Regions from separate parts of the Serratia sp. FDAARGOS_506 genome, predicted to be linked through region 1. Evidence: riboswitches for the same ligand, from Rfam matches in the RefSeq annotation. Region 1 holds a riboswitch; each other region holds the start of a gene.
The links. Region 1 has a riboswitch for thiamine pyrophosphate ahead of thiM (hydroxyethylthiazole kinase). Riboswitches for the same ligand answer to the same signal wherever they lie in the genome.
Positions count from the first base shown of each region.

Region 2: linked by a shared signal. The riboswitch ahead of tenA (thiaminase II) and the one ahead of thiM (hydroxyethylthiazole kinase) in region 1 are both predicted to bind thiamine pyrophosphate.
Region 3: linked by a shared signal. The riboswitch ahead of thiC (phosphomethylpyrimidine synthase ThiC) and the one ahead of thiM (hydroxyethylthiazole kinase) in region 1 are both predicted to bind thiamine pyrophosphate.

Region 1 covers NZ_CP033831.1:261,034-271,008, reverse strand. Annotated here, with positions in the region: gene EGY12_RS01610 (MFS transporter) at 44-1,270, shown strand; gene EGY12_RS01605 (GNAT family N-acetyltransferase) at 1,267-1,692, opposite strand; gene EGY12_RS01600 (FUSC family protein) at 1,763-3,727, opposite strand; gene mdtN (multidrug transporter subunit MdtN) at 3,732-4,769, opposite strand; gene EGY12_RS01590 (YtcA family lipoprotein) at 4,780-5,043, opposite strand; gene EGY12_RS01585 (TetR/AcrR family transcriptional regulator) at 5,261-5,875, shown strand; TPP riboswitch at 5,967-6,063, shown strand; gene thiM (hydroxyethylthiazole kinase) at 6,099-6,890, shown strand; gene thiD (bifunctional hydroxymethylpyrimidine kinase/phosphomethylpyrimidine kinase) at 6,890-7,690, shown strand; gene EGY12_RS01570 (inhibitor of vertebrate lysozyme family protein) at 7,775-8,233, shown strand; gene gutQ (arabinose-5-phosphate isomerase GutQ) at 8,273-9,244, opposite strand; gene EGY12_RS01560 (DNA-binding transcriptional repressor) at 9,237-9,975, opposite strand, start outside.
Region 2 covers NZ_CP033831.1:4,541,326-4,551,300, reverse strand. Annotated here, with positions in the region: gene EGY12_RS22050 (ABC transporter permease) at 13-780, opposite strand; gene EGY12_RS22045 (ABC transporter ATP-binding protein) at 777-1,517, opposite strand; gene tenA (thiaminase II) at 1,514-2,197, opposite strand; TPP riboswitch at 2,260-2,362, opposite strand; gene EGY12_RS22035 (LLM class flavin-dependent oxidoreductase) at 2,513-3,535, shown strand; gene EGY12_RS22030 (SDR family NAD(P)-dependent oxidoreductase) at 3,549-4,283, shown strand; gene EGY12_RS22025 (GlxA family transcriptional regulator) at 4,410-5,384, shown strand; gene gap (type I glyceraldehyde-3-phosphate dehydrogenase) at 5,462-6,472, shown strand; tRNA gene EGY12_RS22015 (tRNA-Asn) at 6,527-6,602, opposite strand; gene mtfA (DgsA anti-repressor MtfA) at 6,702-7,502, opposite strand; tRNA gene EGY12_RS22005 (tRNA-Ser) at 7,595-7,684, shown strand; gene EGY12_RS22000 (helix-turn-helix domain-containing protein) at 7,950-8,582, shown strand; gene EGY12_RS21995 (DoxX family protein) at 8,640-9,074, opposite strand; gene EGY12_RS21990 (hypothetical protein) at 9,292-9,492, shown strand; gene gspS (type II secretion system pilot lipoprotein GspS) at 9,569-9,967, shown strand.
Region 3 covers NZ_CP033831.1:1,779,950-1,789,924, reverse strand. Annotated here, with positions in the region: gene EGY12_RS08700 (YjaG family protein) at 1-419, opposite strand, end outside; gene nfi (deoxyribonuclease V) at 468-1,154, opposite strand; gene hemE (uroporphyrinogen decarboxylase) at 1,164-2,228, opposite strand; gene nudC (NAD(+) diphosphatase) at 2,267-3,034, opposite strand; gene EGY12_RS08680 (Rsd/AlgQ family anti-sigma factor) at 3,136-3,639, shown strand; TPP riboswitch at 3,679-3,803, shown strand; gene thiC (phosphomethylpyrimidine synthase ThiC) at 3,918-5,861, shown strand; gene thiE (thiamine phosphate synthase) at 5,854-6,504, shown strand; gene EGY12_RS08665 (HesA/MoeB/ThiF family protein) at 6,497-7,246, shown strand; gene thiS (sulfur carrier protein ThiS) at 7,243-7,443, shown strand; gene EGY12_RS08655 (thiazole synthase) at 7,445-8,224, shown strand; gene thiH (2-iminoacetate synthase ThiH) at 8,224-9,357, shown strand.

The sequences.
Region 1 (9,975 bases):
AAAGTTCATTGGGTTTAATAATGAAACCAAATTGAGGTGTGCAATGAGCGACAAACTGCTGGATCCCCCCTGTGCGGTGCTGGGGCGCCTGCCGGCCCCCTTGGTGCTGCTGTTGGCCGCCGCCAGCGCCTTCAGCGTGGCCAACGTTTACTATGCGCAGCCGCTGCTGGACGCCATCGCCCATGATTTTTCCATCAGCCTGGCGGCGGTCGGCATGGTGATCAGCGTGACTCAGTTGGGGTGCGCGCTGGCGCTGCTGTTGGTAGTGCCGCTGGGGGATCGGCTGAACCGGCATCGGTTGCTGGCGGGGCAACAGCTGGGGCTGATCGGCGCGCTGCTATTGGTGGGCTGGGCGCACAGCGCGCCCTGGCTGCTGGCGGGGATGTTGCTGGTAGGCTTATTGGGCACCGCCATGACGCAGGGGCTGATCGCTTACGCCGCAGCCCTGGCGGCGCCGCAGGAGCGCGGGCGGGTGGTTGGTGCGGCGCAGGGCGGAGTGGTACTGGGATTGCTGCTGGCGCGCACCCTGTCCGGCGCGCTGGCGGACGTCGGCGGCTGGCGCACGGTGTATTTCTTCTCTGCCGGGGTGACGCTGGTATTGCTGCCGATCTTGTCGCGCCTGCTGCCTGCGCCGCGCACCGCTCCCAGTACGCTGAGCTATCCCGCGCTGCTGCGTTCGATGCTGAGCCTGTTGCTGCATGACCGCACGCTGCAAATTCGCGGCATGTTGGCGCTGCTGATGTTCGGCGCTTTCAGCCTCTTTTGGAGTTCGCTGGTGTTGCCGCTGAGCCAGGCGCCGTTCAACTTCACCCATGCCGCGGTGGGGGCGTTCGGCCTGGTCGGCGCGGTGGGCGCACTGGCGGCGGTGCGCGCCGGGCATCTGGCGGATCGCGGGCTGGGGCAGGCGGCCAGCGGCGCGTGTCTGCTGCTGTTGACGCTGGCCTGGCTGCCGCTCGGTTTGCTCGGCAGCGGCCTGGTTTGGCTGGTGGCGGGCATCGTGCTGCTGGATCTGGCGGGCCAGGCGATCCACGTGCTGAACCAGAGCATGATCTTCCGCGCACACCCGCAGTCACATAGCCGGCTGGTGGGCTGCTACATGCTGTTTTACGCCGTCGGCAGCGGGCTGGGCGCCTTTGCCGGCACCCATATGTACGCCTGGGCGGGGTGGAGCGGCGTCTGCTGGCTGGGGGCGGGCGTCAGCCTGAGCGCGCTGCTGTTTTGGCGGCTGACGCTGCGCGGGATGCCGGAGACTGCAGGTGCCGAGGGCTAAGGGGCCGTCGAATGCATCAGGTAATAATCTTCTTCGCCGTCGTTGCCGGTAGAGATAATACGCCAACCGTGTTTGCGGTAGAACGTCAGCGCCTTTTCATTCTTCATCAGGCATTTCAGCGAGCCGGTGGCGGTGAAGGTGGCTTGCGCCGCCTGCAGCAGCGCACTGCCGACGCCGCGCGGCGGCTGATGGGGATCGACATACAGGTTATGAATGAAGTTGTCTTCGCGGTAGACGGAGACGAATCCCAGCAGCACGCCGCCGTCTTCCGCCACCCAAATCGCTTCGCCCAGCGTCGCGCCGTCGAAATCTTCCAACTGATAGTTTGAGGTATCGCGCCAGCCGAACGCCGCCTTGCGCGATGCCAGGTACAGCGTGCGCAGGAAGGGGCGATCGGTCTCTTGGTAGGGTCTTATCTGCATGGCATCTCCCGGTGGTTTGTGCTCACTATAGCGCATTGCGCCGGGCGTGCACGGCCACAAACGGAAAATGCTAGGCGTCACCCCAGGCGGGCAGGCGATTGACCCCGTCGCTCAGCTCCTGAGCCAGGTGGCGCACGGTGTCGGCGTGCAGGGCAGCCAGCGGTGGATGAAAGTCGGGCGCCCGCAGCGCTTGCGGCGCGCTGGCAAGCTGCGCCGCATACTCGGCGAGAACGCGCCCGCCCTGGCGTTGCACCTCGAGCAGCGCCGCGCGTTCCTGCACGGACAGCGCCGCCCCGCTGCCTGTCAGATAGGTGTTGAGCTTTTCACTGGTCAGCAACAGGCTGCGCGTCTGGTTAAAGATCAGTTGGATATGCCGGGTGAAGCTTTCATGGTTATCATCCGCCAACTGCCAGGTCGGCTCCAGCGTCACCCGGGCCACCACCGCTTCGCAGCCCTCGATCTTTTGCCAGATGCCGATGGCGTTTGTGTTCTCGCCGCCGAGGAAGCGCGCCAGCTCCCGCAGCACGGTGGCAACCTGCTGCCGCAGCGACTCCCCTTCGTATTCCGGCCACAGCGTGGCGTGAATGAAGGTGGCGAACCCTACCCCCAGCACGATGCCGATCAGGCGATCGCGGATCTCGGTCAGCTCGGTGACCGGGCCGAAGCTTTCCAGCAGCGCCAGGGAAAAGGTGAACAGGATCTGTACCCCTGCATAGCTTATCTTCTCGGAGCCGGCGGCGATCCAGGCGGACAGGGCGATCACCGGCAGCGTCAGCAGCAGCAAGCCGACGAGGCTATCGAGGTGAGGCATGATCCATACTACCGAGATCAGCGCCAGCAGGCTGCCGATCGCCGCGCCGCCGAGACGCAGCCGCGCCCGCCGCTGCGTGGCACCGAGGCTGGGCTGCGCCACGATCAGGCAGCTCAGCATGATGGTATGAATGCCGGACCAATCGACGGCGGTATAAAACACGTAGGCCACCAGCACGGTCAGCAGCGTTTTCAACGAAAACTGGATGTAAACCGGGTTGGTCAGGGCATCGGGGGTAAAGAAGGGCACTTTCGGCGGTGGGGCGGCCTGCAGAGCGTCGGCGTAGTCGCTACGGTTGGCGTAGACCTGCAGGAGGCCGGCCATTTCATTGAGCGGCGCCGGCACCTGCGGATCGTCGCTGTCGGCGATCGCGACGGAAAATCGCAGCGCGCTGTCGTGGCTTATCGCCGTTTGCAGCGCGCGGCAGGCGGCGTCTATCTCTTGCGCCAATTTACGCGCGGCTGCGCCGAAAACAGGCGGCAGCTGGTAGGCCAGGATATTGAGCTGCAACACCAGGGTGATCAGCGCCAGATAACCGGGCTCGTTGGCGCGGCAGCGATCGCTGCGCATCACTGAAAAGCGCAGCAGTTTATGCAGCTCGGTGGCGTGCTGCGAGATGGCGCTCAGATCGCGCGTCTCGTCGCCTTGGGCCAACATAGCGCGAGTTTCATCCAACACCGCGATCATCCGGCTTTTCAACTGCTTCAGCGGTTCAGCCGGCAGCAGCAGGGTATTGACGATCAGGGTGAGCAAGATGGCGTAGTTGATCGCCACCCAGACCCACAACACCAGCCGTATCACCACTTCCGCCTGCGGGGTGAGATCGACAAAGCTTTGCGTGTAGATCACCACCAGCGCCATCAGGAAGAACAGCACCCCGACCTTGGTCACCCGCATCAGGAACACGCTGAGGAAAAACAGCGCGCTGGAGAGCAGGATGCGCAGCATCGGGTAGTCGTAGGTAAACTTCAGCACCAGGATGGCGGCGCCGATCGCCAGCGTGGAGCTGACGAAGAACAGAATGCCGATCGCGCGGGTGATCACGATATTGGACTGCGTGATAAAGAAGACAGCAATCAGCGACAGCGCCAGCCACGGCACCTGCAGCGTCTGCGAGATCACGATGGCGATCGCGCTGGAGAGCAGGGCGCGGATCACCAGGTTGATGCGGCTGTCAGAAGGGCGCAGCTCGTCGATCAGTTGAGGCAGCCAACCGCGAGACATCGTTTTACTCTTCATGGCGCAGGTTCAGCTTCGCCACCGCCGAAGCGCCCACGCGGAACAGCGCCGGGTTGGGGGCTTCTACTGCGATCTTGACCGGGAAGCGCTGCGAAACGTGCACCCAGTTGATATTGCGCGACACGTTGGGCAGGCCGCCCAGCACGGTGCCACCGTCGTCGGGCTGCACGCCGTAACTGATCGATTCCACCTTGCCGCTGAATGTCTGGCCGGCGTCGCTCATCAGATACAGCGTGGCCGGCACGCCGGGATGCACGCCTTTCAGGTCGGTTTCGCGGAAGTTGGCGATCACGTACCAGCGGCGGGTGTCGATCAGGGTGAACACCGGTTTGGCGCTGGAGGCATATTGGCCGACGGTGGTTTTCAGGGAGGCGATGCGGCCGTCGAACGGCGCTCTCACCTCGGTGAATTCCAGGTTCAGTTTGGCGATGGCGATGTCGGCCTGCACTTCGGCGCGCTGCGCGACCAGGGCCTCGACGCCGCTGACGGCGGCTTCCGCCTGTTTCGCCTGCAGCAACGCGGCCTGCAGCTCCGCCTGCGCCGAGCGCTGGGAGGTGCGGGCGGTTTCCACTTCTTCCGCCGAAACGTAGTTCTTGCCGAGCAGTTTCTGCCGGCGGTTAAGGGTGTCGGTCGCCTGCGCCACCAGCGCCTGCGAGCGTTTGACGATGGCGTTCATCGATTCGGCGTTGTACTGCTGCGCGTTGACTGAGCGCTGCGTCAGCTTGATCTGCTCATTCAGCGTGATCAGGCGCGCCTCGCTTGCCGCCAGCGCATCCAGATAAGGGCGTGGATCGATGCGGAACAGCAGATCGCCTTGCCGCACTTCCTGATTGTCGCGGATTGGCATCTCGATGATGCGGCCGTTCACCTCCGGCACCACGTCGATGGTGTCGGCATAGGCGTAGGCATCGTCGGTAGTGGGGGCGTTTTCCACCCGCCAGACGACGACGGCGGCCACGATGAACGTCAACGCCAGGATGGCAAGCACCAGCAGTCTGCGCTTGTTGGAGGTTTGTGGTTGGGTCATGGCGTCAGTCTCAGTGGGGGAAAACCAGTAACCAGATCAGCATGGCGATCAGCGCGGTCAGCGCCGGATACGTCAGCAGCTGCGGCGCCAGCCAGGCGCGTTTTTCCGGGGTGCGCAGCAGCAGGTGGATCGCCACCATGCCCGCCACGCCGCCGCATAGGCAAAACAGCCAGTCGGGGAACGAAGCGCCGAACACCACTATCGACGGTGCCGGCGAGCACCCGGTGAGCAACAGCGCGGTCAGGCAGAAGATAAGCAGTTTTTTGTCGGGCATAGGGCGTTCTCTGGCGATTGGCTTGGGCGACGGGCCGAATGAAATGACTCTTTTTCAGTGAGTGAGGTCACTGTTTGTCTTCCCCACGCTTGCATCAGGGTAAACTAGAATAAATACTCTACTCCAAACTAGAGGAATTAATCTAGTTTTTTGTATCGTCCTGCCTTCGCGGCGGCAAATGGGTATAATGCGTTGATGACAGCGGGCAGAAACGAATATGCAAATCGACGAACACATCACCGGGCGAGAGCCGCAGCAGGAAAGAGGGCGGCAACGCGTACAAACCATTCTGGATTCGGCGGCGGCGATCGTGGCCCAGGACGGGCTGGCGGCGCTCAGCATGCAGCGGCTCGCCAAGCACGCCAAAACCTCCATCGGCTCGATGTATCACTTCTTTCCCGATCGCCACGCGGTGATCAAAGCGCTGGCGGATCGGCATACCGAGTCGGTCGAGGCGCTGATCCGCGACATGGCGTTGGCCAGTGACGACGAGTGGCGGCGCCTCTCCGCTGAAGCGGTGATCCAGCGGCTGTTTTCACCCTATGCGCAGTACCTGCGCGAGCACACCGACTACCTGCCGGTGATGCGGGAAATGAACCTGCCGGACGAAAAATCCAGCTTCCTGGCGCTGATCGCCCGCGTGCTGCAGCTGCGCCGCCCCGAGACCGCCGAAGCGGAGATCCTGCAGCAAACCCGGCTGTTGCAAAGCCTGGTGGCCGGTACGCTGCACCATATCTTCAAGACAGCGCCGCAGAGCGTGGCGTTCACGCTGGCGGAGCTGCCCGGCGTGCTGAGCCTGTATCTGGCGGGAAAAGAGGGAAGCACCGCTTAGGTGCGAGCCGATTTATTCGCTTGTTTGTCCGCGCCGCCGCTGGCATGATCCCCTGCAGGGATTAACGCAACGTTGATCACAACCTATTGATTTTCATGACTCGGGGTGCCCTTCTGCGTGAAGGCTGAGAAATACCCGTATTACCTGATCTGGATAATGCCAGCGTAGGGAAGTCACGGCCGCCCAGCCGGCGCCGCCTTCTTGAACGCCGGTTGGGAGGAATATGATCGCTCGACCTGATGCACTACCCGGCGCGCGCGCCGCGGCCTGTCTGACCCAATTCCAACAGCGGCCTCCGCTGATCCACTGCCTGACCAACGAAGTGGTGCAATCGCTGACCGCCAACGTGCTATTGGCGCTCGGCGCCTCCCCGGCGATGGTGGTGGAGCCGCAAGAGGCGGCGCAGTTCAGCGCGCTGGCCGATGGCCTGCTGATCAACGTCGGTACCCTCAATGCGCTGCGCGCCGAATCGATGCGGGCGGCGGTGGCCGCCGCCAATCAGGCCGGCAAGCCCTGGACGCTGGATCCGGTGGCGGTCGGCGCGCTCTCCTACCGCACCGCCTTTGCTAAACAGCTGCTGGACGAGAAACCGGCGGCGATACGCGGCAATGCCTCGGAAATCATGGCGCTCAGCGGGTTGCTGGCCAGCGGCCGCGGGGTGGACAGCGGCGACGATTCGCTGGTGGCATTGCCCGCCGCCCGTGAGCTGGCGCAGCGCAGCGGCGCGGTGGTGGCGGTCACCGGCGCGGTGGATTACGTCACCGACGGCCAACGCGATTGGGCGATCGAAGGCGGTTCCCCGCTGATGACGCGGGTGGTGGGCACCGGCTGCGCGCTGTCGGCGGTAGTGGCGGCGTTTTGCGCCCTACCGGGCGACCGCCTGGACAACGTGGCGACCGCCTGCCGGGTGATGTCCCACTGCGGCGGCCTCGCGGCCAGACAGGCCGGAGGGCCGGGCAGTTTTACGCCGGCGTTCCTCGACGCCCTGTATCAGCTGCGCGGGGAGGATCTGTGATGAAACGCATTAACGCGCTGACCATTGCTGGCACCGATCCCAGCGGCGGCGCCGGCATTCAGGCTGATTTGAAGGCCTTCTCGGCGCTCGGCGCCTACGGCACTTCGGTGATCACCGCGCTGGTGGCGCAGAATACCCGCGGCGTGCAGTCGGTGTATTACATCGATCCGGCGTTCGTCGCCGCGCAGCTGGACTCGGTGTTCAGCGATGTGCGCATCGACAGCGTCAAGATCGGCATGTTGGCCAACGCCGACATCGTGCAGGCGGTGGCCGAACGGCTGCGCCATTACCGGCCGGAATTCGTGGTGCTGGACACCGTGATGCTGGCGAAAAGCGGCGATCCGTTGCTGGCGCCGGAGGCGGTGGCGTCTATTCGGCGCGAGCTGTTGCCGCTGGTGTCGATCATTACGCCGAACCTGCCGGAAGCGGCGGCGCTGCTGGCGTGCGCGCCGGCGGAAGATGAAGCGCAGATGCGCGAGCAGGGGCGGGCGCTGCTGGCGATGGGCTGCCGGGCGGTGCTGATGAAGGGTGGCCACCTGAGCGAAAGCGAGAGCCCGGATTGGCTGTTTACCGCAGAAGGCGAGCAGCGCTTTACCGCGCCGCGCGTCGCCACCCGCCACACCCATGGCACCGGTTGCACGCTCTCGGCCGCGCTGGCGGCGCTGCGCCCGCGTCATGCCGACTGGGCGGCTACGGTGGCCGCCGCCAAGGACTACCTGCAACAAGCGCTGCAACAGGCGGACACGCTGGAGGTGGGGCACGGCATCGGGCCGGTGCACCACTTTCACGCCTGGTGGTGAGTCAACTTTTTGCCGCAACCGTGGTCTGACTAGTTCAGGCCCGGTTTGACGGGCGAAACCTGATTTAACCTAGGGAGAAGGACTATGACGGGACACCAGGCGCTGCGTTGCGCCCTCTTCGGCGCACTGCTCAGCTTCAGCGCGGGCAGCTTTGCCCAGCAGATCGTCACCACATCGGATTTGATTCAGCAGCCGGGGTACCAGGCCAGTTGGCAAAACATGGTGAAAGGCCAGGCGCGGATGCCGGGCTGGGCGCGCAAGGGCGTCGGCACCTCTACGCCGGCGCAGAATCTGCGTTGGAAGGGCAAAGAGTATCAGGTCGGCAACCTGTGCAAGCCGCACGACTGCGGCAACAACTTTTTGATCGTGGCGTTCAGCGCGGACAAATCCCAGGCCTGGGGCGTGCGAGTGGAAGTGGAAGATCGGCCGGAAGCCGTCGATCATCCGAAGAAATACGCCAAGTACCAGTGGCTCGGCAAGCCGGATGAAGACATGAAGGCGCTGCTGAAGCAGCAGTTCGAGAACAATCCCGACTGGAAATGATCTGACCGGGGGCGCCGGTGATGGCGCCCCCGACGTTGATCAGCCGATACCGGCCTGATGCAGATCGTGCAGATTGAGCGCCCCCACCAGCACGCCGTCCATATCGACCACCGGGGCCGCGCTGATGTGCTGTTCGTGCAGCGCTTCCAGCGCCTCGCCGGCGCGCCACTGCTCCGGCAGCCGATAGCCGGGGCGGGTGATCGCCGGGCTGAGCGGATCCTGCAGGCTGTTGCCCTTCACCAGCCAGCGGCGCAGGTCGCCGTCGGTAAACACCCCCACCACCCGCTGCTGCGCGTCGCAGACCGCTACTAACCCGAGCCCGGTGCGGCTCAGCTCCAGCATCGCTTCCATCACGTTGGCGCTTTCGCTCACGCGCGGCAGGCGATCGCCGGTGCGCATCAGGTGATGCACGCGGTTCAGCAGGCGCGCCCCCAGGCTGCCGCCCGGATGCGAGCGGGCGAAGTCTTCCGCGTTGAAACCGCGCTGGCGCATCAGCGCCATCGCCAGGGCATCACCCATCATCAGGGTGTTGACCGCGCTGGAGGTCGGCGCCAGCCCCATCGGGCAGGCTTCGCGCTCGACGCCGATATCCAGCACGCAGGCCGCGGCCTGCGCCAAAGGCGACTCTTTGCCGCCGGTGATGGCGATCACCGGAATGCCGTTCTCCGCCAGCAGCGGCAGGATCAGATCCAGCTCTTTGGCGCGGCCGGAGTAGGAGATGAACACCACCACGTCGTCGGCGCCGATCATACCGAGATCGCCGTGCAGCGCTTCCGCCGGATGCACGAAGAACGACGGCGTGCCGGTGCTGGCCAGCGACGCGGCGATCTTCTTGCCGATATGGCCGGATTTGCCGATGCCGGAAATCACCGCTTTGCCACGGCAGTTCAGCAGCAGTTCGCAGGCGCAGACGAAGTTGTCGTCCAGGCGCGCCAGCAGGCGTTGCGCTTCGGTCAGCTCGATCTCCAGCGTTTCGCGGGCGAAGGCGAGCAGGGCGTTGGCGTTACTCATCGGGGTCTCCTACCAGAAGGATATTGATGCCTTTCGCCTGCAGGGCGGCGAGGTAATCGGGGTTGATGTCTCGGTCGGTGATCAGCGTGTCGACAGCGCTGAGTTCGCACACCACGTTCGGGCTCTTGCGGCCGAATTTCGAGGAGTCTACCAACAGAATAATGCGGCCGGCGGCTTCGCACATCGCTTTGCTGACGTTGTGCACTTCGTTGAAGGTGGTTACGCCGGCGTTGAGATCGACGCCGTCCGCGCCGATAAACAGTTTGTCGAAGCTGAACTGCTGAAACGCCGATTCGGCCAGGCTGCCGTGGAACGAGGCCGATTTTTTGCGGTAGGTGCCGCCGGGCATCAGGATGGTCTGATCGTTGTCCAGTTCCACCAGCGCGTTGACGATGGTCAGGCTGTTGGTCATCACCGTGATGTTATTGAACTGCGCCAGATGCGGCACCATTTGCAGCACCGTGCTGCCGGCGTCGAAGATCAGCGAGTCGCCGTCGGCGATCAGCGCCACGGCGGCGCTGGCGATACGGCGTTTTTTCTCGGTGTTGATATGGGTTTTACGGTCGATCGGCTGATCGCCGTCGTCGCGGCTGAGCACCACGCCGCCGTAGGTGCGGATCACCTCGCCTTCTTCTTCCAGCAGGGTGAGATCCTTGCGGATGGTGGTGCCGGTAGTGGAGAAATGCTCGGCCAGGGCGTCCACTGCCGTTTTGCCATGCCGCTGCAGATAT
Region 2 (9,975 bases), 540 kb from region 1:
TGGTTGCAATCATCAGTCGTTTTCCGGCGCCCAGGCGATCAGGCGCCGCAGCAGCGCATCCACCGCAGTCCACAGCAGCACAGTCATCAGCACCAAAATAAACAGCGCGGCGAAGCAGATGTCGGTCTGCATACGCGCGTTGGCGTTAAGCATCACGTAGCCCAGCCCTTCGGCCGAGCCGACCCATTCGCCGATGATGGCGCCGATCGGCGCGACCGCGGCGGCCATGCGCAGGCCGGAACCGAAGGCCGGCAGCGCAGCCATCAGCCGCACGTGCCGCAGCTGCGCCCAGCGCGAAGCGCGCATCGTGCGCGCCAGATCGAGATAGTCGTTGTTGACCCGGCGCAGCCCGTCGAAGAAGGCCGACACTACCGGGAAGAAGATCACCAGTACCGCCATCGCCACCTTGGCGCTCATGCCGAAGCCGAACCACAGCACCAGCAGCGGGGCCAGGGCGAACACCGGTATCGCCTGGCTGGTGAGCACCAGCGGCATCAGCCAGCGCTGCAGGCGCGGCGAGAAGATCATGCACAGCGCAAGCGCGGCGCCGAGCAGTACGCCCAGCGCCAGCCCGCTGACGATTTCCGAAGCGGTGACCAGCGTGTGCCAGGCGAGATAGCTGCGCCCGTCCCATAGCGCCTGCGCCACCGCGCCCGGCGTGGGCAGCAGAAAGGCCGGAATGCCGCTTTGCACCGCCAACCACCACAGCAGCAGCAGGCCGGCAAACACCGTCAGCCCACGCCGCAGGCGGGTAAGCCCACGTTCTTTGGCGATATTCATTGCGCTGCCCTCACCAGCTGTTGGAGCAGTTCGGCCTGGCTTTTCAGCAGGTCGGCGTCATCCGGTGCGCGCGGCGGTTGCCCGCTGATGCGGTGGGTGTCGTCGAGGCCCAGCGGCCAGGGCGACAGCACCAGCAGCCGGTGGCTCAGGCGGCAGGCCTCCATCGGATCGTGGGTGATCAGCAGCACGGTGTTTTGCGCCAGCAGTTCGGCGGCCAGGCTCTGGATCTCGGCGCGGGTAATGGCGTCCAGCGCGGAAAAGGGTTCGTCCATCAGCACGATCGGCTGGCGTTCGTAGAGCGTGCGGGCGATGGCAGCGCGCTGGCGCATCCCGCCGGACAGCGAGGCGGGCAGGCTGCGGCCATGCGCGGCCAGGCCCACGCGCTCCAGCAGGTGTGCCGCCCACGCCCGGTCCGGTGTTTCGCCGCGCAGCCGCGAGCCGAGGGCGACGTTCTCTTCGATGGTCAGCCACGGGTAGAGCAGATCTTTTTGCCCCATATAGGCGATGCGCCCGGCGATCGGCTGGCCGTCGCTGCCGGCTACCGTGCCCGAGGTGGCCCGTTCCAGGCCGGCGATGATCTTCAGCAAACTGGTTTTGCCGGCGCCGCTGGCGCCGAGCAGGGCGACGAAGCTGCCGCCGGCGATGTCGAAGCTCAGCCGATCAAAGACGATTTTCTGACCGAAACGCAGGCTGAGATCCCGCACCTGAATGCCGGGCGGGAGAAGCGGGGAGGTCATGAGGCGTTCAGCCCCATCTGCCAAAAAGCCGATTCCAACTGGGTGGCGGTGGTGAAAATCTGCGCCAGCTCAGTGAGGCGGCTTTGCGCGCCACGCTGATGACCGACGGTCTCGAGCAGCTCGATGGCGGCACGCACGCCGGCCAGATAGCCCTCGTCGCCGTAGTTGCGGATCCAGGAGGCGTAAGGATTGCCCTCCATCTTGGTGGCGGGATCGTGCAGCAGCCGCAGGCCAATTTCGGCATAGCCGGCCACGCAGGGCAGCAGGCCGGCCAGCAGATCGAGGGCGTCGCCGGCATGGCCGATATCCAGCACGTAACGGGTGTAGTTCATGGTCTCCGCCGCTTCCGGCTGGGCGGCGATCTGCGCTTCGCTCAGCCCCCATTCGGCGCAGTAGGCCACGTGCAGCGGCAGTTCGGCGACGATGCCGTTAAGCGAGGCGGTGGCGGCGCGCATCTCCGGCAGGGTACGCAGCTTGCTGACCAGCAGCGCGTAGGCGCGGGCGAAGTGCAGCAGGAACAGGTAGTCCTGGGTCAGGTAGCGGCGAAAAGCGCGTTCGGGCAAGGTGCCGGCGGCGAGCTGCTGCAGAAACGGGTGCTCGACGTAGTCCTGCCAGTGGCTGCCGGCATGTTGGCGCAGCCGGCCGTAAAGACCGTTTTCGAACAGGGTGGTGATGGACATGGGACCTCCTTGAGTCAGTGGAGATCCGGGCACGCTGGGGTATGAACAGGCAACGGGTGAGAGCGTTGTTACCTAACCGTCCCTTCGCTGGCATGACCCAGATCAGGTTCAAAGGGTTCGGCTTGCGCCATCTCAGCCCGTAACAGGACACCCCTCGGAGCTGCTTGTTATACGACATTTGTTTTTTGATTACAATCGCCGGGCGGCGCGGCGGCAATCGGTTCGTTTAGTGCGATCGTGGGCGATTTTACTGGCGCAGAGCGCGCGCTTTTTGTCACTGTAGGCCGATGATTCTGCCTTTGAGGACGATTCCCGATGAAAAAGATTGGTTTTCTCTCGTTCGGCCACTGGTCGCCTTCCGCCCAGTCCGGCACCCGTTCCGCGGCGGATGCGCTGCTGCAGTCCATCGATCTGGCGGTCGCCGCCGAAGATCTGGGGGCGGACGGCGCCTATTTTCGCGTACACCACTTTGCGCGCCAGCTGGGATCGCCGTTCCCGCTGTTGGCCGCCATCGGCGCCAAAACCCAACGTATCGAAATCGGCACCGGCGTGATCGACATGCGCTATGAAAACCCGCTGTACATGGTGGAAGACGCCGGCGCGGCGGATCTGATCGCCGGTGGGCGGCTGCAGCTCGGCATCAGCCGCGGCTCGCCGGAGCAGGTGATCGACGGCTGGCGCTATTTCGGCTATGCCCCGGCCGACGGCGAGAGCGACGCGGACATGGCCCGCCGCCATACCGAAGTGTTCCTGGAAGCGCTGCGCGGTGAAGGGTTCGCCGAACCCAATCCGCAGCCGATGTTCCCGAATCCGCCCGGGCTGCTGCGGCCGGAGCCGTTTTCCGCCGGGCTGCGCGACCGCATCTGGTGGGGTGCCGGTTCGAACGCCACCGCCGTCTGGGCGGCGAAGCTCGGCATGCACCTGCAAAGTTCGACGCTCAAGAACGACGAGACCGGCGAACCTTTCCACATTCAGCAGGCCAAGCAGATCCGCGCCTACCGCGCCGCCTGGCAAGAGGCCGGCCATACGCACGAGCCGCGGGTTTCCGTGAGCCGCAGCATCTTCGCGCTGGTGGATCAGCGGGATCGCAACTACTTCGGCGGCGGTGGCAAGGAGGGCGATCAGCTGGGATATATCGACGCGCAGACCCGGGCGATCTTTGGCCGCAGCTATGCCGCCGAGCCGGACGAGCTGATAAAACAGCTGGCGCAGGACGAGGCCATCGCCGAAGCGGATACGCTGCTGCTGACCGTGCCTAACCAGCTGGGCGTGGAGTACAACGCCCACGTCATCGAATCGATTTTAACCCATGTCGCGCCGGCGCTCGGCTGGCGCTAAACGGAGGAGTGGCATGTCACGCATTTTCATTACCGGCTCGGTAGACGGGCTGGGCCGCGCCGCCGCGCAAACGCTGTTGGACGAAGGGCATCAGGTGATTTTGCATGCGCGTGAGCCCGGCCGTTTGGACGCGGTGCGCGATCTGCTGGATCGCGGCGCGCAGGCCGCGATCGGCGATCTGTCCGATGTGCAGCAGATCCGGCTGCTCGCCGAGCAGGTCAATCGCCTCGGCCGCCCGGACGCGGTGATCCACAACGCCGGTATGTTTACCGGGCCGCAGGTGATGCCGGTGAACGTGATTGCGCCTTACCTGCTGACGGCCCTGATCGAACGCCCCAAGCGCATCGTCTACCTGAGCAGCAGCATGCACTTTGACGGCGTGCCGGAACTGAACGGCGTAGACTGGCTCGGCGGCGCAGCCGGTTCCTATTCGGACAGCAAACTGTTCGTCACCGCGCTGGCCGCCGCCGTGGCGCGCCTGTGGCCCGGCGTCATCAGCAGCGCGGTCGATCCCGGCTGGGTGCCGACCAAAATGGGCGGCGCGGATGCGCCCGACGATCTGGCGTTGGGACATGTGACGCAGGTGTGGTTGGTGACCAGCGATGAGCCGCAGGCCCTGGCGACCGGCGGTTATTGGCACCATCAGCAACGGTTCGATCCCCATGCCGCGGTGCACGACGAGGCGTTTCAAACGGCGCTGCTGGCGCAGTTAGCGCGCGTCAGCGGAGTGAGCCTGCCGCAGGCTTGAATGGCTATTCCTTCCAGGCCCGTCGAGGTTATCGGCGGGCTTTTTTATGCCCGCAGGATGAACCGGCGAGGTTTTTCTTATACAGTGGCTGCATGACCTGTTTTGCTCGTTCTTCCTATTATCGCCATGCATACATTCCTGATTATCGTCCCTGAAGGGGGCATGCTGTTCGAAGCGGCGGGCATCGCCGATATCCTGATGCAGGCCAACCGTCTGAGCCCTGCCGAGGCGCCGCTGTATCAGATCGCGGTCGCCACCACGCAATCCCATCGGGTGATACACGGTCTGTCCGGGCTGAGCCTGTTGGCCGATCATCGCCTGGCGGATCTCGATCCGGCACTGCCGCGCGATACCGTCATCGTCGCCGGCAAAGGGGCGACCGAAGCAGAGGGCGCCCTGGTGGCGGATTGGCTGCGCCGGGCGGCCCCGCAGGCGCGCCGAATCGCCTCGGTCTGCGGCGGGGCTCTGCTGCTGGCCGAGGCCGGATTGCTGGACGGACGGCGGGCGACCACCCACTGGCGGCTGGCGGAAACGCTGCAGGCGCGCTTCCCGCGGGTGCAGGTCGAGAATGGCCCAATCTACGTGCAGGACGGGCCGATCTGGACCTCCGGCGGCGTCAGTTCCGGCTTCGACCTGACGCTGGCGCTGGTGGAAGACGACTATGGTTTCGTGCAGGCGCGCGAAGTGGCTCAGGATCTGGTGATGTTTCTGCGCCGCCCCGGCGGGCAGGCGCAGTTCAGCCGCTACCCGCTCAACCAGGCCAAATCGCCGGGCCCGATCCGCGATCTGCAGTCCTGGATCCTGGAAAACCTCGCCGACGATCTCAGCGTCGAACGGTTGGCCGAACGCGTGGCGATGAGCCCGCGCAACTTTACCCGCGTGTTCACCCGCGAGACGGGCATTTCTCCCGCCAAATTCGTCGAAGAAGGGCGGTTGCATACCGCCAGACAGCGCCTGGAGCAGAGTGCGCAAGGCATAGAGCAGATCGCCCTGGCTACTGGCTTTGGCAACGGCCTTAACCTGCGGCGGGTGTTTGAGCGAAAACTGCAGCTGACCCCGAGCGAATACCGCGAACGCTTTCATGCGCGCAATTTGGCGTAAATTGATTGGTAAGTGTCATTTACGCCGCTTCGGGGCAGGGCTAGAGTTGAGGCAAAGCCCATAACGAGGAGAGCATCATGGTGAGAGTTGGCATTAACGGCTTCGGCAGGATCGGGCGCAACGTACTGCGCGCGGCACTGGGTCGCAGCGATTTTGAAGTGGTGGCGATCAACGATCTGACGGACAGCAAAACGCTGGCGCACCTGCTGAAATACGACACGCTTTCCGGCACCCTGGCGGCCAAGGTGGAAGCCGGCGACAATCAGCTGCTGCTGGACGGCCGGCCGATTCAGGTGTTTTCGCAGCGCGATCCCGCCGAGATCCCCTGGAGCAGCGTGGGCGTGGACGTGGTGATCGAAGCGACGGGCTTCTTTACCGATAAAGCCAAGGCGGAAGTGCACATCACGCACGGCGGTGCCAAGCGGGTGATTATCTCGGCGCCGGCCAAAAACGACGACATCACCATTGTCATGGGGGTTAACGACCAGCTCTACGATCCGGCGCTGCATAAAGTGGTCAGCAACGGCAGCTGCACCACTAACGGGCTGGCGCCCGCCGCGCAGGTGCTGCATCAGGCCTTCGGCATCGAATACGGGCTGATGAACACCACCCACGCCTATACCAACAGCCAGGCGCTGCACGATCAGCCGGAAAAAGATCTGCGCGGCGCGCGGGCGGCGGCGGAGTCGATCGTGCCTTACTCCAGCGGCGCGGCCAAGGCGCTCGGCAAGGTGATCCCGGATCTCGACGGCCGCCTGACCGGTTACTCGCTGCGGGTGCCGGTGCCGGTGGTTTCCATCGTCGATTTGACGGTGACGCTGAAACGCCCGGCGACGGTGGAGGAGATTAACGCCGCTTTCCGCGCGGCGGCGGCGTCCGGCCCGCTGAAAGGGATCCTGGGCTACAGCGATGAACCGCTGGTGTCGAGCGACTATCGGGGCGATGCGCGTTCGTCGATCATCGACGGCCTGTCCACGCTGGTGATCGGCGGTAATCTGGTGAAAGTACTCGCCTGGTATGACAACGAGTGGGGCTTCTCCAACCGCTTGGTCGATCTGGCGCTGCTGATGGAAAAACGCGGGCTGTAAACGCCCAACAGCAAAAAGCCCGCTTAAGTTTCCTTAAGCGGGCTTCTCTAAATATGGCTCCTCTGACTGGACTCGAACCAGTGACATACGGATTAACAGTCCGCCGTTCTACCGACTGAACTACAGAGGAATCGTGTGAACGGGGCGCATGATATCCAGCGGCCCCGGGTGTGTCAACGCTAAATTGCCCCAGGCGGTGCGACTGCTCGGTATCTGAGCAATATACCCGTCAATCAGCCCATTGCGCGTCGTTTTCCGCCTGGGCGCGCAGCAGGCGCGCCAGCGGATCCTGGCGGTAGAAGCGGCAAAAGTGCTGGTACAGCGCCGGGAAGCGTTCGGCCAGCAGCTCGGGGGCGCTGAAGAAATACTCCGACAGCACGGCGAAGCACTCGGCCGCATCGGTGGCGGCGTAGGCATCCATGCTGGCGGCCTCTTCACCGACCATGTCTATCTCGTCCTGCAGGCTTTCCATCGCGGCGTGCAGATCGTGCTCCCAGGCGGCCACCTCGCGCAGCGGGATCGGCGGCACGCCGGTGGCAACGCCGCCGTTGCGCATATCCAGTTTGTGCACCGCTTCGTGGATCACCAGATTGAAACCGGAGAGATCGAAAGAGTCCTGCACGTCTTGCCAGTTGAGCACGATCGGCCCCTGTTCCCAACTCTGGCCCGACTGCACCACCGGCCCCGAGTGCACCAGGCCAATTTCGTCCTGCCATTCGTCTTCCACCACGAACGGCGTGGGGTAGAGCAAGATTTCATTGAAGCCGTCGAGGCATTCTGCGCCGAGCTCCAGCACCGGCAGGGCGAACAGCAGGGCGATGCGCGCCTGCATTTGCGAGGTGAGCTGCAGCCCCTGCAGCGGCACGATGCGCTTTTGCTGCAAGATTTGCCCGGCAACGGCCACCAGCCGCTGCCGCTCCTGCTCATTCAGCGGCGAGAGCAGCGGGATCGCCAACGCGTCCTGCCACTGGGCCTGAGTGTCTGCCTGGGGTTGAGAGGGTTGAGTCGCTTTCCACGGCCATTTAATCATCAGGTTGCTCGTAAACTCATCACTTGAACGTTCAGCGGTATGCTAATGCTGTAAAAATGCCGTAAAAGCGGGCATGATAGCAAGCGTTGTTAGGAGAGATGCCGGAGCGGCTGAACGGACCAGTCTCGAAAACTGGAGTAGGGGCAACTCTACCGGGGGTTCAAATCCCCCTCTCTCCGCCACTATTCAATCACTTACGAATAAATCTTTCAACGATCCCCATCACAGTAAAACCAGCGTTCCTATCGGCTGTCGTCCCTCATTTCCCTGTCCCGACGTTATCAAACCGTCTTTTCGTCTTACTCTTTGTTCTGCAGTGATCGCCACCCCGGTCTGCGCCGCTTTCCCGTTTTTACGCCTCCTGTCACGCGATGCGGTGTTGTACTGTTGCCCGCGGGTAAGGTAATTTGCTGATGGCAATGACGACTGACGCGGGGGCTAACGGGCATGAACGAGAAAATCGACTATCACATCGAGAAATACCATTTCGCGCCGCTGGATGAGGCCCCCAGGCTCGCGCACCAGTGGAGCGAGGTGCTGAACGAGTGCCGCGAGACGCAGGCCGGAGCGGAGGAGCGTCTGCGCATTGCGCTGCTCAACGTGGATTATGTGACCAGTTTTGAATTGCCTTTCCGGTTATTGCTGGTGCGGGCGCCGCAGCTGATCGCCGGAATACGTGAAGAGCTGCCGCTCAGCCAGAAGAATGTGGTGTTCAACGGCAAGCGTTTCGGCTGCGTCTACAGCCTGAAAAGTGATTTGAGCGGCGTGCCGGAGGCCTTTCAGTACAGCCTGTCGACCCGCATTCACCGCCGGGCGGCATCGGGCGTGGACGCGCTGCCATACCGGGAAATCGCCAAGGCGCTCAAGGCGCCGCGTGAGCGGCTCAGGTTGGCGCTCGAGCAAGGGCTGCCGGTAACGGCGCTGGACGGATTGTTCTGGTTCGGCATCCAGCGCATTGCCGCCGAGGTGCGCAGGCTAAGAAAAACCGGCATGGCGATCGTGACGGCGGAAACGGAGATCTTCGACACCCTGACCGGCACGACGCGCAAGGTTCCGGTGTACCGCCTGGCCGAGCGTTAATTGTCGTTTCAGCGGAAAGGAGGTTCATACCAGGAACCTCCTTAATCATGGTACCGCTTACCGATAGGCTTCATTGCGCGCAATCGCGTATTTCCCGCTGCCCAGCAGCAGGATGACGATCCCGCCCATAAAGAACACCAGTTCGTTTTCAATGCCCCAGGCACCGACGTCGGTGACGGTGAACACTTTACCGGTACCCACCATCAGAAACGCCACTACCAGCGTAAAGGCGTAAACCAGCGCGGCGGGGCGGGTGAACAGCCCCAAAATGATCAGTATGGGTGCCAGTATCTCCCCCACATACACGCCATAGGCGATGAAGGCGGGTAGCCCTTGCTCCTGCAACGCGCCGGCGATCCAGCCGACGCCATGCTGAATTTTCGCCACGCCGTGAAACAGCATCAGCCCGCCGAAGGTCAGTCTGAGCGCCAGCTTGCCCGCGTCCGGGCGATCAAAAAGGCGGGTGAATGCCGCATTCAGTGACTTAACCATGGCCTTTCCTCCTGAATAGGAATGATTTTTAATCAATATATCAGCCAGGTGAATGTGAAAGATGTCCTGGATCAGTAAAACGACGGGCTTTACGCTGAATCCTCGGGTGAAGTTTGGCGGGAATTTTGCCCGGCAACGCAGGCTGTCCCCGCGACCAAAATCGCGGTAAAATGCAGCAGTTGACCTTATCGCACGCCATCAGGCCGCCGTACTCGCTATGAAAATGCGCAAACCGCGCCGTCCGCCCGGGCGGTGGATATATTACATCCTGCATGAAGACATGCTGTGGCCCTGCCCGGTCAAATGGGAGTGGGAGAGCGGCTATAACGCCTGGCTGCCGTTTTACTATTCCCCCACGCTGGAGTTCGTTGCCGGCAACCCCGCCCGTGCCACCAAGGTCAGCAACGGTCGGCGCTAAGCGTGCTGCTCGCCTTGCTGCCCGGCATCCGCTCACCTAAGATCATTACATCACCCACAGGTTTCCGGGAGCTCCCATGTCTACTCTGTTTCGCACTTCTTTTTGCGGTGCGGTGGCGTTGCTGCTGCTTGCGGGTTGTCAGCAGACGGCGCATAAGCCGGCGCCGCCGCTGCAGGCGCAGTTGGATCATATCGCTTCGATGCTGGCCGGTGGGCACTTTCTGCGCGTGGACTGCGGGCGCAGCGATGTGCCGGACGATGTAAAACTGCAACGCACCGCGATGCGTGCGGCTCAGCACCGCGGCTGGGATACGCATGCGGCAGGGTATCGGCAGTTGCCGGCGCTCACCCAAGCGCGTTACCTGACTCTGCAGCAGGATAATCAGCTGCTGACGGACAAATGCGCCACGCTCAGCCGCAGTACCGCACGTTTTATCGCGGCGGCGCAGGCCGATCAGGAAGACTACATAGAGTAGCGTTGCGG
Region 3 (9,975 bases), 1.5 Mb from region 1:
GTCATTTCCTTACCGGCTTGGGTCATTTCCAACATCGCCACGGTGCGAATCGATGTTTCGCTGATGGCGATGGCGTGCTCCAGCGTCTCCCCGCCGAGCCGCGAATGGATCAGTTCCCCTAATGCGATACAGGCATCAATTGCCGGGTAAACGCCGTAAAGATCGTAATCTTCCGCCGACGGAATCGCCTCTTCCAACTTCTCGAGCTGGCTGTCGAAGTTGACCTTGGCATCCTTAACCACCAGCGTTTCCCACACCAAATCCAGAATGCGGCGATAAACCGCCGGATCGCCGAACTCGGTCTGTTTGCAGAACATCTGGTAATTCGGGTACATACGCTCGCACAAACTGGCCATAAAGGTCAAATGTTGCCAGGCCTCGAGCCGTTCCAGGCGTAAATGAATCGGGTTACGTAGCATGCTTTACTCTCTTACGCGTTATCTGCGGCGCAGTGTACCCGAAATCGCTCATGGCGACACCTCCGGATGCTGCTGCAACCACCGCTGAAACGCCGGACGACGCGATGCGATGGCGTCAGCCCAGCGGGTCGGCTCCGGCAAACGGTAGCCCGCCATACAGTGCTGCACCCACGCCAGCGCACTGTCGGCGCCCACGCGGTGACCGGTAGAGATGAACAGCGGGTTGCAACGCGCCTTGCTTCGCCACACCCAGCCCAGCTGTTCACCCTTATCTTCCAACGGCGCCAACGCGCCGACGGCGGCGTCCAGCGGCGCAAATTTGCCGCACAGACGCTTCTTGGCCACGCCGATGGTCGGCACATCGACCAGCAGGCCGAAATGGCTGGCGACGCCGAGGCGCCGCGGATGCGAAATGCCATGCCCATCGACGAAGATCAGCCCCGGTTTCCGCTGCAGCTGCGCCCAGGCGGCCAACAGCGCCGGGTATTCGCGAAACGACAGGAAGCCCGGAATGTAGGGCATGACGGTGGCGATGCGGGCCACCTGGTATTCCACCAGCTCCAGCGACGGATAGCGCAGGATGGCGATGGCGGCGCGCGTCACCGCCCCCTCTTGCTCGAAGCCCACGTCGGCGCCGGCGATGAAGGCCGGCGGTTCGGCCGGCAGATCGTCGTAGCGAATGACTTCAGCCGCTCGCCGCAGCTGTTCGGCGCGCAGGGCCGCCATATCGGTCACATCGGATCCTTAACGGTGGTATTTCGCCGAGTGCGTGTGTACCGCCTCGACGAAGGCGCCGGCGTGCTCCGGCGGCACATCCTGATGGATGCCGTGGCCCAGGTTGAACACATGGCCGTTGCCGTGGCCGAAACCGGCCAGAATGGTCTCCACTTCTTCCGCGATGCGCGCCGGGGAGGCATAAAGCATCGACGGATCCATATTGCCCTGCAGCGCCACTTTGTCGCCCACCCGCCGACGTGCGTCCGCGATGTCGGTAGTCCAATCCAGCCCCAGCGCATCGCAGCCGGTGGCGGCCATCGCTTCCAGCCACTGCCCGCCGCCTTTGGTGAACAGCGTCACCGGCACGCGGCGGCCATCGTTTTCACGCAGCAGGCCGTCGACGATCTTGTGCATGTAGTGCAAAGAGAACTCGCGATAATCGCGCCCGGTCAGCACCCCGCCCCAGGTGTCGAACACCATCACCGACTGCGCGCCGGCCTTGATCTGGGCATTGAGGTACAGGATCACGCTGTCCGCCAGCTTGTCCAGCAACAGATGCAGCGTGGCCGGCTCGGCATACATCATCTTTTTCAGCTTGGTGAAGGCCTTGCTGCTGCCGCCTTCGACCATATAAGTCGCCAGTGTCCACGGGCTGCCGGAGAAGCCGATCAGCGGCACTTCGCCCTTCAACTCGCGGCGAATGGTGCGCACCGCGTTCATCACATAGCCTAATTCCACTTCCGGATCGAACACCGGCAGCTTGTCGACGTCGGCGCGGCAGGTGACGGGGGAGCTGAAACGCGGGCCTTCGCCGGCTTCAAAGTACAGGCCGAGCCCCATGGCGTCGGGAATGGTGAGAATGTCGGAGAACAGGATGGCGGCATCCAGCGCATAGCGGCGCAGCGGCTGCAGCGTGACCTCGCAGGCCAGCTCGGCGTTCTTGCACAGCGACATGAAATCACCGGCCTGGGCGCGGGTCGCCTTGTACTCCGGTAAATAACGACCGGCCTGGCGCATCATCCATACGGGGGTCACATCCACCGGCTGGCGCAACAGCGCGCGCAGGTAGCGATCGTTCTTCAACTCAGTCATTTATGGGGCTCCCTTAATAATCTGCCGGCCATTGTACATTATTCTGCCCGGCACAGCGCCACGGTGTCCTCAATCAACCGGCGCGCCACGGTGCCGGGCGGCGGCAACAGCGGCAGTTGGTCGTAACGGTACCAGCCGGCGTTGAGCAGCTCCTTGGGATCGTGACGAATGTCGCCCTGATGGTAATCGGCCATAAAGGCCATCATCAGCGAGTGCGGGAACGGCCAGGGTTGTGAAGTAACGTAGCGCAGGTTCTTGATTTCAATATTGCTCTCTTCCATCACTTCGCGCGCCACCGCCTGCTCCAGCGTTTCGCCCACTTCGACGAAGCCGGCCAGCACCGTATGAATGCCGCCGCGATGGCGCACGTGTTGCGCCAGCAGGATCTGATCGTCGCGCCGAATGGCGACGATCACGCAAGGCGCAATCTGCGGATAGTACCGCTCTTTGCAGTGGCCGCACAGGCAAGCGCTTTCGGTGCGGCTGAGGTGCATCTCATGGCCACAGTAGCCGCAATAGCGATGGGAGCGATAGAAATCCGCCAGCTGCACGCCGCGCCCGGCAAGCTGGAACAGACCGCGATCCTGATCCAACAGCTGACGCACCGATCCCATCTCCCGCGGCATCGCCTGGCGTACCAGCCAGACCGGCGCGCCCTCCCATTCACCGATGGTGCGCGCCATATGGCCCCGCAGCCCGAGGGCGGCGGCCGTCCCCGACGGCAATTCACCGTTCGGTAACCAAAGTTTGCTTTCATGGCTGACGATCCACCAGCCGTTTTCATTGCCCGTTAATGCAAGTTCCATATCGTTGTTGCACAACCTCAGCTTCACTGGCACTCTACGAATCGGCTTTGTTACATTTTAATAACTTACCGGTTACTTTTATTACTTACACGGAGTCAAACATGCTCAACCGTTTGGAAAGGCTGACTCAGCGCGTTGGCGGTAGTAATGAATTAGTTGATCAATGGCTTCAGGCCCGCAAACAGTTGCTGGTCGCCTACTGCACGCTGGTAGGCCTCAAACCGAATAAAGAAAAGCATACGCCGCTGAATGAAAAAGCGCTGGAGAACTTTTGCCACAACCTGGTGGATTACCTCTCCGCAGGGCATTTTCATATCTATGACAGAATTATCAAACAAGTGGAAGGCGCAGCCAGTCCGAAAATGTCGCTGGCGGTGAACATCTATCCCAAGCTGTGGGCCAATACCGAACAGATCATGGCGTTCCACGATCGCTATACCGAAGTGGATATCGATCAGGAGGTTTGTCTGGAGTTTCATCAGGCCTTGTCGGATATCGGCGAAACGCTGGCGGCGCGCTTCGCGCTGGAAGATAAGCTGATCCAACTGGAAGCGGAAGCCGCGCAGCAGCCGCTGCCGGACCAGGCGCTGGATCCGGCGCGTTAAAATTTTATAGTTTTTTTTCTTATCCCTCCTATACTGGGGGGCATCTTGTCGGAGTGCCTAGCGCCTGATTTGTTCATCGAATCAGCCAGGCTGAGACCGTTAATTCGGGATCCGCGGAACCTGATCGGGTTAATACCCGCGAAGGGAACAAGAGTAATCTATCGCCACAGGCATGGCCTTCCCCTTGCGGGCGCCCTGCCTTATCGGCCACCATCATTACTCCCTCCGAGCTCCAGACAAGCAACTTTCCCAACCCAACACACTGGTAGGAACTTGCTATGTCTAACGTTAATCCACCGCGCGCCCGTAAGGCGCAACGCGAAGCCGCTCAGCAGTTTATCGACACCCTGCAAGGCACGGCTTTCCCGAACTCGCGCCGCATCTACCTACAAGGCTCGCGCAGCGATATCCAGGTGCCGATGCGCGAAATTCAGCTCAGCCCGACCCTGGTCGGCGGCAGTAAAGATAGCCCGCAGTATGAACCCAACGAGGCGATCCCGGTGTATGATACCGCCGGCCCCTACGGCGATCCGCAGGCCAAGCTCGATGTGCACGCCGGCCTGGCCAAGCTGCGCGCCGGCTGGATCGACGCGCGCGGCGATACCGCCCCCCTAAACGGCGCCAGCTCCGGCTTTACCCAACAGCGGCTGGCGGACGAGGGGCTGGATCACCTGCGCTTTGAACATCTGCCACTGCCGCGCAGGGCGCTGCCAGGTAAGTGCGTGACCCAACTGCACTATGCCCGCGCCGGTATCGTCACCCCGGAGATGGAGTTCATCGCCATCCGTGAAAACATGGGGCGCGAGCGCATTCGCGGCGAGGTGCTGCGCCACCAGCATCCGGGCCAGAGCTGGGGTGCCAACCTGCCGGACAACATCACGCCGGAGTTCGTGCGTCAGGAAGTGGCCGCCGGCCGCGCCATCATTCCCGCCAACATCAACCATCCTGAGACGGAGCCGATGATCATTGGCCGTAACTTCCTGGTGAAGGTGAACGCCAATATCGGCAACTCGGCGGTCACGTCATCGATCGAAGAAGAGGTGGAGAAGCTAGTGTGGTCCACCCGCTGGGGCGCGGACACCGTGATGGATCTCTCCACCGGCCGCTATATTCACGAAACCCGCGAGTGGATCCTGCGCAACAGCCCGGTGCCCATCGGCACCGTGCCGATCTACCAGGCACTGGAGAAGGTCAACGGCGTGGCGGAAAACCTCACCTGGGAGATGTTCCGCGATACGCTGCTGGAACAGGCGGAGCAAGGGGTCGACTACTTCACCATCCACGCCGGCGTACTGCTGCGCTACGTACCTATGACCGCCAAACGCCTGACCGGCATTGTGTCGCGCGGTGGCTCGATCATGGCCAAATGGTGTCTGTCGCACCATCAGGAAAACTTCCTCTATCAGCATTTCCGTGAAATCTGCGAGATCTGCGCCGCCTACGACGTTTCGCTGTCGCTCGGCGACGGCCTGCGCCCCGGCTCGATTCAGGACGCCAACGACGAAGCCCAGTTCGCCGAGCTGCATACGCTGGGCGAGCTGACCAAGATCGCCTGGGAATACGACGTGCAGGTGATGATTGAAGGCCCGGGCCACGTGCCGATGCAGATGATCCGCCGCAACATGACCGAAGAGCTGGAACACTGCCACGAAGCGCCGTTCTACACCCTCGGCCCGCTGACCACCGATATCGCGCCGGGCTATGACCATTTCACTTCCGGCATTGGCGCGGCGATGATCGGCTGGTTCGGCTGCGCCATGCTGTGTTACGTCACACCGAAAGAGCACCTCGGCCTGCCGAACAAAGAAGACGTCAAACAGGGCCTGATCACCTACAAGATCGCCGCTCACGCCGCCGATCTGGCCAAAGGCCATCCGGGCGCGCAGATCCGCGATAACGCCATGTCCAAGGCACGTTTCGAATTCCGCTGGGAAGATCAGTTCAATCTGGCGCTCGATCCGGCCACCGCGCGCGCCTATCACGACGAAACCCTGCCGCAGGAATCCGGCAAGGTCGCCCACTTCTGCTCGATGTGCGGGCCGAAATTCTGCTCGATGAAGATTTCGCAGGAGGTGCGCGACTACGCCGCCGCCCAGGAGGCCGCCAAACCGATCGAGGTGCAGCTGAGCGGCATGGAGAAAATGTCCGCCGAGTTCCGCGCCCGTGGCAGCGAGCTGTATCACAGCGCCGGCACGCTGCAAGAGGAGACAAGCAATGACTGATATCACAACCCCCTTCCCAGCCACGCCCCACAAACTGGGGCTCTACCCGGTCGTCGACAGCGTGGAATGGATCGCTCGCCTGCTGGAGGCCGGCGTTACCACGATCCAGTTGCGCATCAAAGATCTGCCGGACGAACAGGTCGAAGAAGATATCGCCGCCGCCATCGCACTGGGCCAGCGTTATCAGGCACGGCTGTTCATCAACGACTACTGGCGTCTGGCGATCAAGCACGGCGCCTACGGCGTGCATCTGGGCCAGGAAGATCTCGATACCACCGATCTGGCGGCCATTCACCGCGCCGGGCTGCGACTGGGCGTGTCCACCCATGATGACGCCGAACTGGCGCGCGCGCTGGCGGTAAAACCGTCCTACATCGCGCTGGGGCACATCTTCCCCACCCAAACCAAAGACATGCCTTCGGCGCCGCAGGGGCTGGCGGAATTGAAACGCCACATCGCCGGCCTGGCGGATTACCCGACGGTGGCGATCGGCGGGATCAGCATCGATCGCGTACCGGCGGTGCTGGCGTGCGGCGTCGGCAGCGTGGCGGTGGTCAGCGCCATCACCCAGGCACCGGACTGGCGCGCGGCGACGGCCGAGCTGCTGCGGTTGATCGAAGGCGAGGATCCGAACGATGCTTAACGATCAGGAATTCCTGCGCTACAGCCGCCAGCTGCTGCTGGAGGACGTCGGCCCGGAAGGCCAGGAGAAACTCAAGCGCGCTACGGTGCTGATCGTCGGTTTAGGCGGGCTCGGTTCCCCAGCTTCGCTGTATCTGGCCGCCGCCGGCGTCGGCACGCTGCTGCTGGCCGACGACGACCAGTTGCACGTCACCAACCTGCAGCGGCAAATCCTCTACCGCAGCGCCGATACCGCCACCGGCAAGGCGGCGCTGGCGCAACGCCACCTGCAGGCGCTGAACCCATTGGTGGAATCCATCCCGCTGGCGCAGAGGCTGGAGGGGCAAGCGCTGCGCGACGCGGTCGCCCGCGCCGATCTGGTGCTGGACTGCTGCGACAATATGGCGACCCGTCATGAGGTCAATGCCGCCTGCATCGCCGCTGCCAAGCCGCTGATCAGCGGCAGCGCGGTCGGCTTCAGCGGCCAGTTGCTGGTACTCGAACCACCCTATGCGCACGGCTGCTATGCCTGCCTGTACCCGGAGCAGGAAGAACCGCAGCGCAACTGCCGCACCGCCGGGGTGCTCGGCCCGGTGGTGGGCGTAATCGGCACTCTGCAAGCGCTGGAAGCCATCAAAATGCTGGCCGGCATGCCTTCCTCCCTCAGCGGCAAACTGCGGCTGTTCGACGGCAAGCAGCAAAGCTGGAGCACGCTGCAACTGAGCCAGGCCCGCGCCTGCCCGGTGTGCGGAGGCGCGGCATGAAGATCCGTCTGAACGACCAACCGCTGGAGCTGGCGCAGCCGCTCAGCGTCGCCGCCCTGCTGATCCAGTTGGAACGCCACCAGCCGGGCACAGCGCTGGCGATCAACCAAACCATCATTCCACGCGCCGACTGGGCCGACCATCAGGTGCAGGACGGTGACGACATTTTGCTGTTTCAAGCGATCGCCGGAGGCTGACATGCTGAAAATCGCCGATACCACTTTTACCTCGCGCCTGTTCACCGGCACCGGCAAGTTCGCCACCCCGGCGCTGATGTTGGAAGCGCTGGCGGCCTCCGGCTCACAGCTGGTGACCATGGCCATGAAGCGTGTCGATCTGCGCGGCGGCAACGACGCCATTTTGGCGCCGCTGCTGCAACTAGGCGTCAAATTGTTGCCCAACACCTCCGGCGCCAAAACCGCCGCCGAAGCGGTGTTTGCCGCCCGACTGGCGCGCGAAGCGCTCGGCACCCATTGGGTGAAACTGGAGATCCACCCCGATGTGAAATACCTGCTGCCGGATCCGATAGAAACGCTAAAGGCGGCGGAAACGCTGGTGAAAGACGGCTTCGTCGTGCTGCCCTACTGCGGCGCCGATCCGGTGCTGTGCAAACGGCTGGAAGAGGTGGGTTGCGCGGCGGTGATGCCGCTCGGCGCCCCTATCGGATCCAACCGTGGTCTACGTACCCGTGACTTCCTCGAGATTATCATCGAGCAGGCCAAGGTACCGGTGGTGGTCGACGCCGGCATCGGCGCACCAAGCCACGCACTGGAAGCGATGGAGCTGGGCGCCGACGCGGTACTGGTGAATACCGCCATCGCCGTGGCGCGCGACCCGGTGCAAATGGCGCGGGCGTTTCGCCTGGCTCTGGAGGCCGGCGAGCTGGCGCGCAGCGCCGGATTGGGCTCCAGCCAGCGCGGAGCAGTCGCTTCCAGCCCGCTGACCGCCTTCCTCAGCCAGCCAGAGGAGGCGCAGTGATGGCCGACGACTTCAGTAGCCGCTGGCAACAGCTGGATTGGGACGACATTACGTTGCGCATCAACGGCAAAACCGCGCGCGACGTGGAACGCGCGTTGAACGCCGACAAGCTAACGCGCGACGACTTTATGGCGCTGATCTCCCCCGCCGCCGCGCCGTATCTGGAACCGCTGGCGCAGCGCTCGCAGCAGCTGACCCGTCAGCGCTTCGGCAACGTCGTCAGCTTCTATGTGCCGCTGTACCTCTCTAACCTGTGCGCCAACGACTGCACCTACTGCGGCTTTTCGATGAGCAACCGCATCAAGCGCAAAACGCTGGATGCGGCGGAGATCGCACGCGAGTGCGAAGCCATCAAGGCGCTGGGATTCGAACACCTGTTGCTGGTCACGGGCGAGCATCAGACCAAGGTCGGCATGGACTATTTCCGTCAGCACATTCCGGCGATCCGGCGCCACTTCAGCTCGCTGATGATGGAAGTGCAGCCGCTGGCGCAGAACGAGTACGCCGAACTGAAAACGCTGGGCCTGGACGGCGTGCTGGTGTATCAGGAAACCTACCATCCGGCCACCTACCTGCAGCACCATCTGCGCGGCCAGAAGCAGGATTTCCATTGGCGCCTGGCCACGCCGGATCGCCTTGGGCGCGCCGGGATCGACAAGATCGGCCTCGGCGCGTTGATTGGCCTGTCCAACAGCTGGCGCACCGACTGCTACCTGCTGGCGGAACATCTGTTCTACCTGCAGCAAACCTACTGGCAGAGCCGCTACTCGATCTCGTTCCCGCGTCTGCGCCCCTGCGCCGGCGGCATTGAGCCGGCGTCGATCATGAGTGAGCCCCAGCTGGTGCAGCTGATCTGCGCCTTCCGGCTGTTCGCGCCGGACGTTGAGCTGTCGCTGTCTACGCGTGAGTCGCCGTACTTCCGCGATCATATGATCCCGGTGGCGATCAACAGCGTCAGCGCCGGCTCCAAAACGCAGCCCGGCGGCTACGCCGACGACGTGCCGCCGGAGCTGGAACAGTTCGAGCCGCACGACGGCCGCACGCCACAGCAGGTCGCCGAAGCCATCAGCAACGCCGGGCTGCAGCCGGTGTGGAAAGACTGGGACGGTTATCTGGGACGCGGCGCGCAATAAGCCGCAACGTTTGCCGCCGTGTGAAGAAAACGCGGGAACGGCCGCGCACTGCCGAACGGCGGCGCTGGCGCCAGCAGGCCCGCCGGCTATAGTGACCTTGCCGACCGCCAAACCCGGCGCCGGCCGGGGCTGTCACCCTCTCGATAGCCCCGCCTTATCCCATCCCGGATCGCGTCGGAGGTTCTCTTACGCGACTCCGGGCCCCCGCCACGGCAATGCGTATACACCGAACCTGTTCCGACAAGAGCACACGAGCACGAGTATGTTGCCTTGCCGGCTAAGACAATAGCAGGATGATGGCATAGCGGCGTTCAGGGATGATATTCATGGGTGCCGTTACAGCAGAAAAGCAGGGAGCGAGGAAAAAGAAGGCACGGTGACGAAGAAAGGTTCGAGTGGTTATCCCCGTGCTATCAGTGGCCCTGGTGTTGGCCGCGGACCTTTTTTGCCGCCTGCTCCCTGCTTACGGACAAGAGCAGGCGGTTTATTTTGTGAGACTGGCACCCCCCCAGGACGCGAATCACACAGTATGTGCGCTAATTAACCATATAAACGGTGAAATGTGAATGTCTTTTGAGTGTTTTTTTATTTAATATCGAGTGTATTTTGAGTTTACCA